Regions from separate parts of the Micromonospora sp. WMMD712 genome, predicted to be linked through region 1. Evidence: riboswitches for the same ligand, from Rfam matches in the RefSeq annotation. Region 1 holds a riboswitch; each other region holds the start of a gene.

Region 1 (2,192 bases):
CGGCTCTGGGCGGCGTTCGCGCTGCTCGCCGCGCTGATGATCGTCGAGGCGGCGACCGCGCTCGGCACCGGCTCGCTGGCACTGCTCTCCGACGCCGGGCACATGTTCACCGACGTGCTCGGCATCGGCATGGCGCTCGCCGCGATCACCGCCACCCGCCGGGCCACCGCCGACCCGCAGCGCACCTTCGGGCTCTACCGGCTGGAGGTGCTCGCCGCGCTCGGCAACGCCCTGCTGCTCAGCGGCGTCGCCGTCTACGTCCTCGTCGAGGCCGTCCGCCGTTTCGGCGACCCGCCCGAGGTGACCACCGGCCCGATGCTCGTGGTGGCGGTGCTTGGCCTGCTCGCCAACGTCGCCGCGTTCGCCCTGCTGCGCAGCGGGGCGAAGGAGAGCATCAACATGCGCGGGGCGTACCTGGAGGTGCTGGGCGACCTGCTCGGGTCGGTCGGCGTGATCGGCGCGGCGGTGCTGATCATGGCGACCGGCTGGTGGTGGGCGGACCCGGCGGTGGCCGTCGCGATCGGCGTGTTCATCCTGCCCCGCACCTGGCGGCTCGGGCGGGCCGCGGTGCGCATCCTGGTGCAGGCCGCGCCGGAGCACCTCCAGGTGACCGCCGTGCACGACCGGCTGGCCGCCGTGCCCGGCGTGGTCGAGGTGCACGACCTGCACGTCTGGACGCTGACCTCCGGCATGGAGGTCGCCTCGGCCCACCTGACCATGGCGCCCGGCGCGGAGGTCGGCGCGGTGCTGACCGCCGCCCGCACCGCCCTGCACGAGGACTTCCACATCGAGCACGCCACGTTGCAGGTCGAGCCCGGAGCGGCCCGCGACGGCTGCGGCCCGGCCGGCTGGTGAGACGGGAATCCAGCAATTTTTGCGACATTCGCGGCCGAATGGCCGACTTGACAGGTTTCATCCGCGTACCCTCCGTCACGGAGGCAGCGCTGGCCCCATCTGCACCGGTAGGCTCAGCCCCGGCCACCGCCGGGCGGCGCCCTCCGGCGCCTGTGGTGGCCGCCGCCTAATCGCCCGTGGGCGAGCCGGGGAACCATGTGTGTGGGGTGCATCCGCTCCAGCGGTAGGGATCTTCCGTCCCGAACCCGTCAGCTAACCCGGTCGGCGGCTGACGGAAGGACACGCACATGCCAGCAGTGGCACCTGTAGGAAGGATCGCCGCCCGGGTGGCGGCGGCGCTGGCGCTGACGCTCGCCGTCGGCCTCGGGGTCGCGCCGGTGACGCCGGCCGGGGCCGCGCCGCCGGTCGGCCTGCTCGCCGCGCCCGGCGACGACGAGGAGGGCGGCACGCCCGCCCTGCGCGCCCAGCTCGAGGCGGCCAGCAAGGGCTACCTGGAGGCCAAGACCGCCCTCGACCGCTCGGTGAAGCGGCAGCAGCAGCTCGGCGGCCAGCTCAAGACGGTCGAGGCCGAGCTGGTCACCCGGGGCGCCAAGGTCGGCGAGATCGCCGGGGTGGCGTACAAGAAGGGCCGGCTCACCGCCGCCTCGGTGCTGCTCGACAGCAGCTCCCCCGAGGGGTTCCTCGACCGGGCCGCCGCGCTCGACACGATCGCCGCGAACGAGGACCGGGCGCTGCGCGAGCTGCTGACCACCCGGGACGAGGCGACGAAGACCCGGCAGGCCCTCGACGGCGAGATCCGCGAGCAGCGCAAGCAGGTCGCGCTGATGGGCAAGCGCAAGGAGCAGGCCGAACGGGCCCTCACCGTGGCCAACGACAAGGCCAGCAGCAGCGGCGGCGGGTCCAGCCCGGGCGGCACCTCCAGCGCGAACGCCACCCCCGCGAAGCGCAACTCCGACGGCTCCTGGCCGGCGGAGTCGTGCAGCGTCAACGACCCCACCCCGGCCAACGGCTGCATCACCCCGCGCACCCTGCACGCGCTCAACCAGGCCAAGGCCGCCGGCTTCACCCGGTACGTCTCCTGCTACCGCCCCGGCGGCTCCGGCGAGCACCCGAAGGGCCGGGCCTGCGACTTCGCCGCGCAGAAGGGCGGCTTCGGCGGCGTGGCCAGCGGCGGGGACCGCACCTACGGCAACAACCTGGCGGCGTACTTCGTGCGCAACGCCGACCGGCTCGCCGTGCTCTACGTGATCTGGTTCAAGCAGATCTGGCTGCCCAGCAGCGGCTGGAAGGCGTACAGCGGCGGAAACGGCGACCCGTCCAGCGACCACACCAACCAC
Region 2 (2,192 bases), 1.8 Mb from region 1:
TACGGCTCGCGCTACCAGGGCCAGCGCGGCCCGACCCCGAGCCGCTCCTGGCGCAACTGGCGCACCTGGCCGCCCCGCTGACGCCGCCCCGCCGACCCTCCCGCTGCGGCTGCGGCTGCGGGCGGCGGCGCGCCACGCCGCCCTCGCCAGGGTGTGAGAAGGGGCCCCTTCTCGACCGTATGCGTTAAGAAGGGGCCCTTCCTTGCCTCCTCAGGAGGGGCGGCCGTAGCTGTGGATCGGGCCGTCGTCGACGCGCTTCATCTTCACCGGGACGCCGGCCCGGGAGGCGTGCACCACCCAGCCCCCGCCCACGTACATGCCGACGTGGTGCAGGTCGGAGTAGTAGAAGACCAGGTCGCCGGGGCGCAGGTCGGCGCGGCTGACGCGGGCGGTCACCGACCGCTGCTGGGCCGCGTTGTGCGGCAGCGAGACGCCGGCCTTCGCCCACGAGGCCAGCATCAGCCCCGAGCAGTCGTACGAGTTCGGGCCCTCGGCACCCCAGACGTAGGGCTTGCCGATCTGGGCGCAGGCGAACTTCACCGCCGTCCCCGCGCCGCCGCCCGGGTAGGACGCCGGGCAGGGGGCGGGCTTCAGGGGGCCGCCGCCTCCGTTGCCGTAGACCTTCAGCCGCAGCTTCTGCAGGCGGTCGATCTCGGCGTTGATCTGCTTCTTCTTCGCGGCGAGCTGGGCCTCGGTGCGGGTGAGCTGAACGACCATCTCGTCGAGGGGCTGCTTCTTCGCGGCCAGTTCGTCGCGGAGGTCGACGACCGCCTGGACGTCGTGCTGCTGGCGCTGGGCGAACCGGTCGAGCAGCTCCAGTTGCCCCATCATCTGACTGGGCGTGCGGCTGCCGAGCAGGGCGTTGACCACCGACAGGTTGTCGCCCTTGTACGCCTCGGCGGCGAGGCCGCCGACCTTCTTCAACGCCTCGTCCACCTGGCGCTGGAGGGGCCCGATCTGCGCGGCGAGCGCGTCGGCCTGCTTGCGCTTGGCGGCGAGGTCCTGCCGGGTGGCGTTGTGCCGCTCGATGATCGGTTCGAGCTTGTTCCAGTCCTCGTCGATCTGCCGCTCGATCTCGGCGACCGAGGGGTCGGCGTGGGCCACGGTCGGTGCGCCGGTCAGGACGACGGCGACGCCGACCAGTGCGGCGAGGACGGTGGTGCAGCGTGACCAGCGGGGACGCGGCGCGGCCGGCGTCCGGTCGGCGTCGGCCGACCGGCGTGACGGGCGCCGCGGAGCATGGTGTGCCACCGGGCTCCGTTCTCCTTCTTCCTCTACCGCCTACCGGGTTAGCTGACGGGTTCGGGCGGGAAGGGAGAGCGCCCTACCGCAGCGCCGCTGCGGATTCACCCCGGCGTACCTGGGTCCCCGGCTCGCCCGGAGGCGACTCGGCGGTGTCGCACCGTCACCACCCGGCTGGGCGGTGCAGCTACCGGCCGACAATTGGCCAGAGTAGAGACGATCGCCGTCGATCCGCAACCCGACCGGCCGTGACACACCGTACAGGCCCGTGGCCGGCGTCGATGTCCGCCGCGCGTCGAAGGCCCCCGGTCTGGTGAGACCGGGGGCCTTCGGGCGGTGCTGCGCGGCGCGGCCTTCGCGGGGGCCGGGCTCGGTGATCAGGCGATTCGGCGGAAGCCGGCGATCGGCATGGTGTTGATGCTGCTCACGTTGACCGGCTTGCCGGCCCGGGGCGCGTGCACCATCATGCCGTTGCCGATGTAGAGGCCGACGTGGTGCAGGTCGCTGAAGAAAAAGACCAGGTCACCGGGCTGGGCCTCGGAGCGCGAAACCAGCTTGCCCTTCTTCCACTGGTCGCCGGTGAAGTGCGGCAGATAGATCCCGGCGGCCTTGTAGGCGTACTGGGTCAGGCCGGAGCAGTCGAACGTGTCCGGTCCGGCGGTGTTGAAGACGTACGGGTCGCCGACCTGGGCGCAGGCGGTCTTGATGGCGGTGCGGGCATCCGAATTCATCACGCCGGTGATGGTCGGGCATCCCTGGACGGACACCACGGTCTTCGGCATCGACGCCTGGAGCCGCTTGATCTCGGCGTTGATCTGCTTCTTCTTCGCCGCCAGTTCCTTGGTCTGCTTTTCCTGGGTGGCAATGAGCGTGTCGAGCTTCTGCTTCTCGGTGTCGTACTTCGCCCGGACGGCGAGCACGCCCTCGACCTGCTTGCGCTCCTGCGCGGC
Region 3 (2,192 bases), 2.4 Mb from region 1:
CGCCCCGTAGCGGGACGGCCCCTCTCGTCGTGCGCGGCGCGCCGCGTCAGAGCAGCGACATGTGCACGTGGTCGGTGTGGTTGGACGGTCCGCTGTAGGAACTCCAGCCGTTCGCCGGGAACCAGATCTGCCGGTTCCAGATGACGTAGTAGATGCCGAGCCGGTCGGCGTTGCGGATGAGGAACGCGGCGAGGTTGTTGCCGTACATCCGGGTGTCGTTGTTGTGCCAGGGGGAGAAGCCGCTGTTCTGGAGCGACCAGTCGCAGGCCCGGCCCTTGGGGTGCTCCCACGGCCCGCCCGGCCGGTAGCAGCCCACGAACCGGTTGAAGCCGGCCCGCTTGACCTCCTTGTAGGCGTGCAGCGTGCGGGGCGTCACGCAGCCGGAGGTGGTGGGGTCGTTCTCGCTGCACGACTCCGGCCGCCAGGTGCCGTCCGACGTCCGGCCCGGCGCGATCCGCGCGACCGGGGACGTGGCGTTGACCAGGCCGCCGGTGAAGCCCTTGCCGCCGACCAGCGCGAGCGCCTTCTCGGCGTCGTGCTTCTTCTTCGCCATGACCGACGCCTGCTTCTGCTGCTCGCGCACCTCGGCGTCGAGCGCGAGCTTGGCCTGCTCGGCGCGGTTCTTCGCCGCGCTGACCTCAGCCAGCTTGTTGGCGTTGACCATGTTCAGCTCGTCGAGGGCGGAGGCGCGCTTGACGAACGAGTCCGGGCTGTTGCTCTCCAGCAGCATCGCCATCGCACCGACCCGCCCGGTCCGGTACGACTGCGCGGCCATCTCGCCGACCTGCGGCGCGAGCGCGTCCAGCTCCTCCTGGGCCTTCCGCACCTCGTCGGCGAGCTGGGCCTGGCGCTTCTTGGACTTTTCGAGCTTCGACTTGGCCTGGACGTAGTCCCGGTTCGTCGCCTCGATCACGTCGGTGATGAGCTGGGGCTCGTCGTCCTCCTCGTGCCCCGAGGGCTGGGGGGCGGCGGCGGGCAGGGCGAGCGCCGGGGCGGCCGGCCCGGCGACGACCGCCAGGGCAGCGAGCACGGCCACCACGGGTGTCAACCAGCGGTGCAGGGGTGCCGTCACAGTGTTCCCTTCCATCGACCGCCGACCGGGTTAGCTGACGGGTTCGGGGCGGAAGCGGCCCCTACCGCTCGCGCGGATTCACCCCGGGCACCTGGTTCCCCGGCTCGCCTCGCGGCGATTGGGCGGCGGCACCGCAGGCGCCGCTTCGCGCCTTCGGCGGTGACCGGCAGCGAGGTTACCCGAGAGCACATGCGGGGAGCTACGTCCGGATGCCGACTAAAAGCGTCATTTCGTAATCGCCGTCGGTAATCAGTGATGCGCTTCTCAGGGCGGATGCCGCCGCCGGTCACGCTGCGCAGTGTCACCATGCGGTCTCCGTGCCTCCTTCTCGGTGCGGCCGTCCGGCCGGGGGGTGGGTGGGGGCGTGGTCGTCGGGGAATCCCTCGGCCGCCCGGCCGCCGCCGAGCGCCTCCAGCGCGAGATCGCGGTCCGCGGTCCGCCGCCCGCCCCCGTGGGTACGCGCCGCCGGCACGTCCCCGCCGCCCGCCTGGCGGGTCCGGGGCGCGGCCCCGTGCCCCGCCGTGGGTCCCGCCGTCGTGGGACCCGCTGCCGTGCGCCCTGCCGCCGTGACCACGGCGGCCAGCCCGGTGGTGAGCGGCACGGCGGCGATCAGACCCAGCGTGGCGACCGCGCTGCGGACGATCTCCTGGGCGAGGAACTCGCTGGTCAGGATCTCGGTCACGGGGCGGGAGTCGGCGGTGAGCAGGAGCAGCAGCGGCAGCGACGCGCCCGCGTACGCCAGCACGATCGTGTTGACCGTGGAGGCGATGTGCGCCCGGCCGACGCGGGTGGCCGCCCGGTAGAGCTGCAACCGGGACAGCCCCGGGTTGGCGTGCGCCAGCTCGGTGACGGTGGCCGCCTGGGTCACGGTGACGTCGTCGAGCACCCCGAGCGACCCGATGATGATGCCGGCCAGGAGCAGGCCGTGCAGGTCCACGTCGCCCCGGAACATCGACAGGGTGGTCGCGTCCTCGCTGCCGTACCCGGTGAGGTGGGTGGCGGCCGTGGCCAGCGTGCCCAGCAGGCCGGTGAGCACCAGGCTGCCGAGGGTGCCGAGGACGGCCACCGACGTCTGCGCGGTGACCCCGTGGGTGAGGTACAGCACCACGAACATGATCAG
Region 4 (2,192 bases), 3.2 Mb from region 1:
GCGACAGCCGCGCCAGTTCGAGGCCGTCCAGCCGCCGGGTGCCCGCCTCGACCTTGGCCAGCATGGTGCGGTCGAGACCCACCGCCCCGGCGAGATCCTGCTGCGACATCCCCAGGGACAGCCGGGCGTGCCGCACCTGCTCGCCGACGAAGCACCACTCCTGGTCATCAGCCATGGTGCGATAATCGCACAACCCGCGTCGGAGCGGGCCGATGCACGAGTTCATGCGGCGCGCCGCCGACGCGATGACCCACTCCCCATTGTCTGATCGTCCTGCCTACCCGGAGACGGCACCGGCCCCGGCTCTCTTCGCAGGAGAGCCGGGGCCGGCGGGGGGAGGGTGCTGTCAGGCCGAGTAGCCCCGCGTCGCCGCCCAGTGGGCCAGCGCGGCGGTGCTGATCCAGTACGCCGGGACGGCCGGGTCCGCCGAGTCGGCGATCCGCACGGTGCGCCCGGAGTCGCGGTAGCCGACGACGGCGATGTAGTGGCCGCCGGGGAACGAGTGCCAGCCGCCGTCGACGTCGGTGGCGTCGCCGGCGATGTTGACCACGACGCCGCGCCCGGCGCTGACCGCCTGCACCACGTCGGCCCGCAGCCGCTCCGCCTCAGCCGGGGTGGCGGCGCCGCCGGGGATCAGCCGGGTCCGGTACGGCTCGCCCTTGACCATCTCGTTGAGCACCCGCGTGGTGTCGTAGGCGGAGTTGGTGCCCATCTCGGTGGTGCCGAGGCGGACGGCCAGGGCGTCCTGGGTGCCGTCGACCCCGGTGGCGGAGAGCGCGTTGCGCACCGCCGCCGGGCCGCAGTAGTAGTAGGTGGTCTGGGCCTCGTAGTCGTAGTCGAGGACCTTGGTCGACGGCGGCTTCGGGGCCGCCGGCTTCGGCGTCGTCTTCTTCGGCGTCGACCTGGCGGTCAGGTCGGGGTTCGGGGTGGTCGGGGTGGCGCTCGGCGACGGCGAGGCGCTGCCCGGGGCGGCGGTCGCGGGCGGCGCGGCGACCCGGGCCTGGGCGCGGCTGGCCGCGCCGTCGAGGCGGGGCGCGACCTCGGCCACGGCGGCGTTGGTGGTCCGCTGCGGGGCGGGGTCGTCGTCGACGGCGGCGAGCAGCGCGCCGGTGCCGGAGGCCAGCAGCAGCGCCGCGGCGGAGCCGGCGACGACCTGGTAGGGGCGTTCCGTGGCGAGTCGCCGCAGGTGCCGCTTGAGCTGATCGTTCACGTGTTCCTCCACGGGGCGGGGCGGAAGCGGGGGCACCCGGGCGCGCGTCGGCGCACGGCGGCGCGGACGTGTCCGCGGCCGGTGGGGTCCGCTTTCTGGGGGGACGCCCGTTCAGGCGGGCGTACGCAGGGGTGCGACGGTCAGTGCGCCGGCTCGACGGCGACGGACGCGGGCACCGGGCTCCGTGGTGGAGGAACAACCCGGGGGGTGGGGTCAAACTGCACGAGGATGGAACTCCTTCCGACACCGCCTACCGGGTTAGCTGACGGATTCGGGCGGGAAGATCGCCCTACCGCAGGCCGTGGCCCGCGGATTCACCCCGGACGTGCAATGGGTCCCCGGTTCGTGATGGTCACGATTGAGCGGGTCGGCGCGGCGTCGCCTCTTGCGATCGGGTACCGCACCGGACGGGCCGACACTACTGGCCGACGGAAGCCCTGCCAACCCCACTCCACCTGCGTAAACGTGCCGAGGCCGACCAACTTACGGGTCATACGGAGACTGACGTGACTCAATGGGAGTGTCGACCCGACAGACGTCAGCCGACCCGCAACGGGACAACGCGTCGTGAATGTCGGCGAATTGCGGCCCACGATCGGACCGATCGGACCAGCCTGCCCGATCCGGGACGGCAGTGACCCGCCTCACGCCACCGCCCGTGGGTTAGCTGGATTGGGCCGGGCGCCAGCGGGCCGGCCGCCAGCCGAGGGCCGGGACGAACCGACCGGCCACCGCCGCGCGGGGAGCCGGCGCGGGGGCGGGGCGGACGCGCTCGGCGGCGGCGTACGCCTCGGCGGCCAGCGCCCGGGCGGCCGCGGCGGCCAGTTCGGCGTCGTCCCACGCGGCCCGCTCCCGCGCGGCGGCGGCCCGGTAGCGGGCCAGTCTGCCGTCCCGGACGGCCCGGGCCAGGACGACCTCCTGCTCCACCGGGTGCCGCCGCGGGTCCCAGCCGCCCCGGCGGGCGAAGACGTCGCAGAGCTGC

Evidence for each region. Region 1 has a riboswitch for cyclic di-AMP ahead of O7633_RS11200 (hypothetical protein). Riboswitches for the same ligand answer to the same signal wherever they lie in the genome.
Region 2: it holds a riboswitch for cyclic di-AMP, as region 1 does, so the genes downstream of both, O7633_RS19430 (NlpC/P60 family protein) here and O7633_RS11200 (hypothetical protein) in region 1, are expected to answer to the same signal.
Region 3: it holds a riboswitch for cyclic di-AMP, as region 1 does, so the genes downstream of both, O7633_RS22170 (hypothetical protein) here and O7633_RS11200 (hypothetical protein) in region 1, are expected to answer to the same signal.
Region 4: it holds a riboswitch for cyclic di-AMP, as region 1 does, so the genes downstream of both, O7633_RS30910 (C39 family peptidase) here and O7633_RS11200 (hypothetical protein) in region 1, are expected to answer to the same signal.

Annotation. Positions count from the first base shown of each region.
Region 1 covers NZ_CP120743.1:2,671,928-2,674,119, forward strand. Annotated here, with positions in the region: gene O7633_RS11195 (cation diffusion facilitator family transporter) at 1-855, shown strand, start outside; cyclic di-AMP (ydaO/yuaA leader) riboswitch at 1,009-1,138, shown strand; gene O7633_RS11200 (hypothetical protein) at 1,143-2,192, shown strand, end outside.
Region 2 covers NZ_CP120743.1:4,493,990-4,496,181, reverse strand. Annotated here, with positions in the region: gene dcd (dCTP deaminase) at 1-81, shown strand, start outside; gene O7633_RS19430 (NlpC/P60 family protein) at 211-1,251, opposite strand; cyclic di-AMP (ydaO/yuaA leader) riboswitch at 1,264-1,404, opposite strand; gene O7633_RS19425 (C40 family peptidase) at 1,620-2,192, opposite strand, start outside.
Region 3 covers NZ_CP120743.1:5,081,024-5,083,215, forward strand. Annotated here, with positions in the region: gene O7633_RS22170 (hypothetical protein) at 47-1,072, opposite strand; cyclic di-AMP (ydaO/yuaA leader) riboswitch at 1,077-1,207, opposite strand; gene O7633_RS22175 (YibE/F family protein) at 1,374-2,192, opposite strand, start outside.
Region 4 covers NZ_CP120743.1:7,291,530-7,293,721, reverse strand. Annotated here, with positions in the region: gene O7633_RS30915 (XRE family transcriptional regulator) at 1-175, opposite strand, end outside; gene O7633_RS30910 (C39 family peptidase) at 347-1,222, opposite strand; cyclic di-AMP (ydaO/yuaA leader) riboswitch at 1,443-1,585, opposite strand; gene O7633_RS30905 (hypothetical protein) at 1,874-2,192, opposite strand, start outside.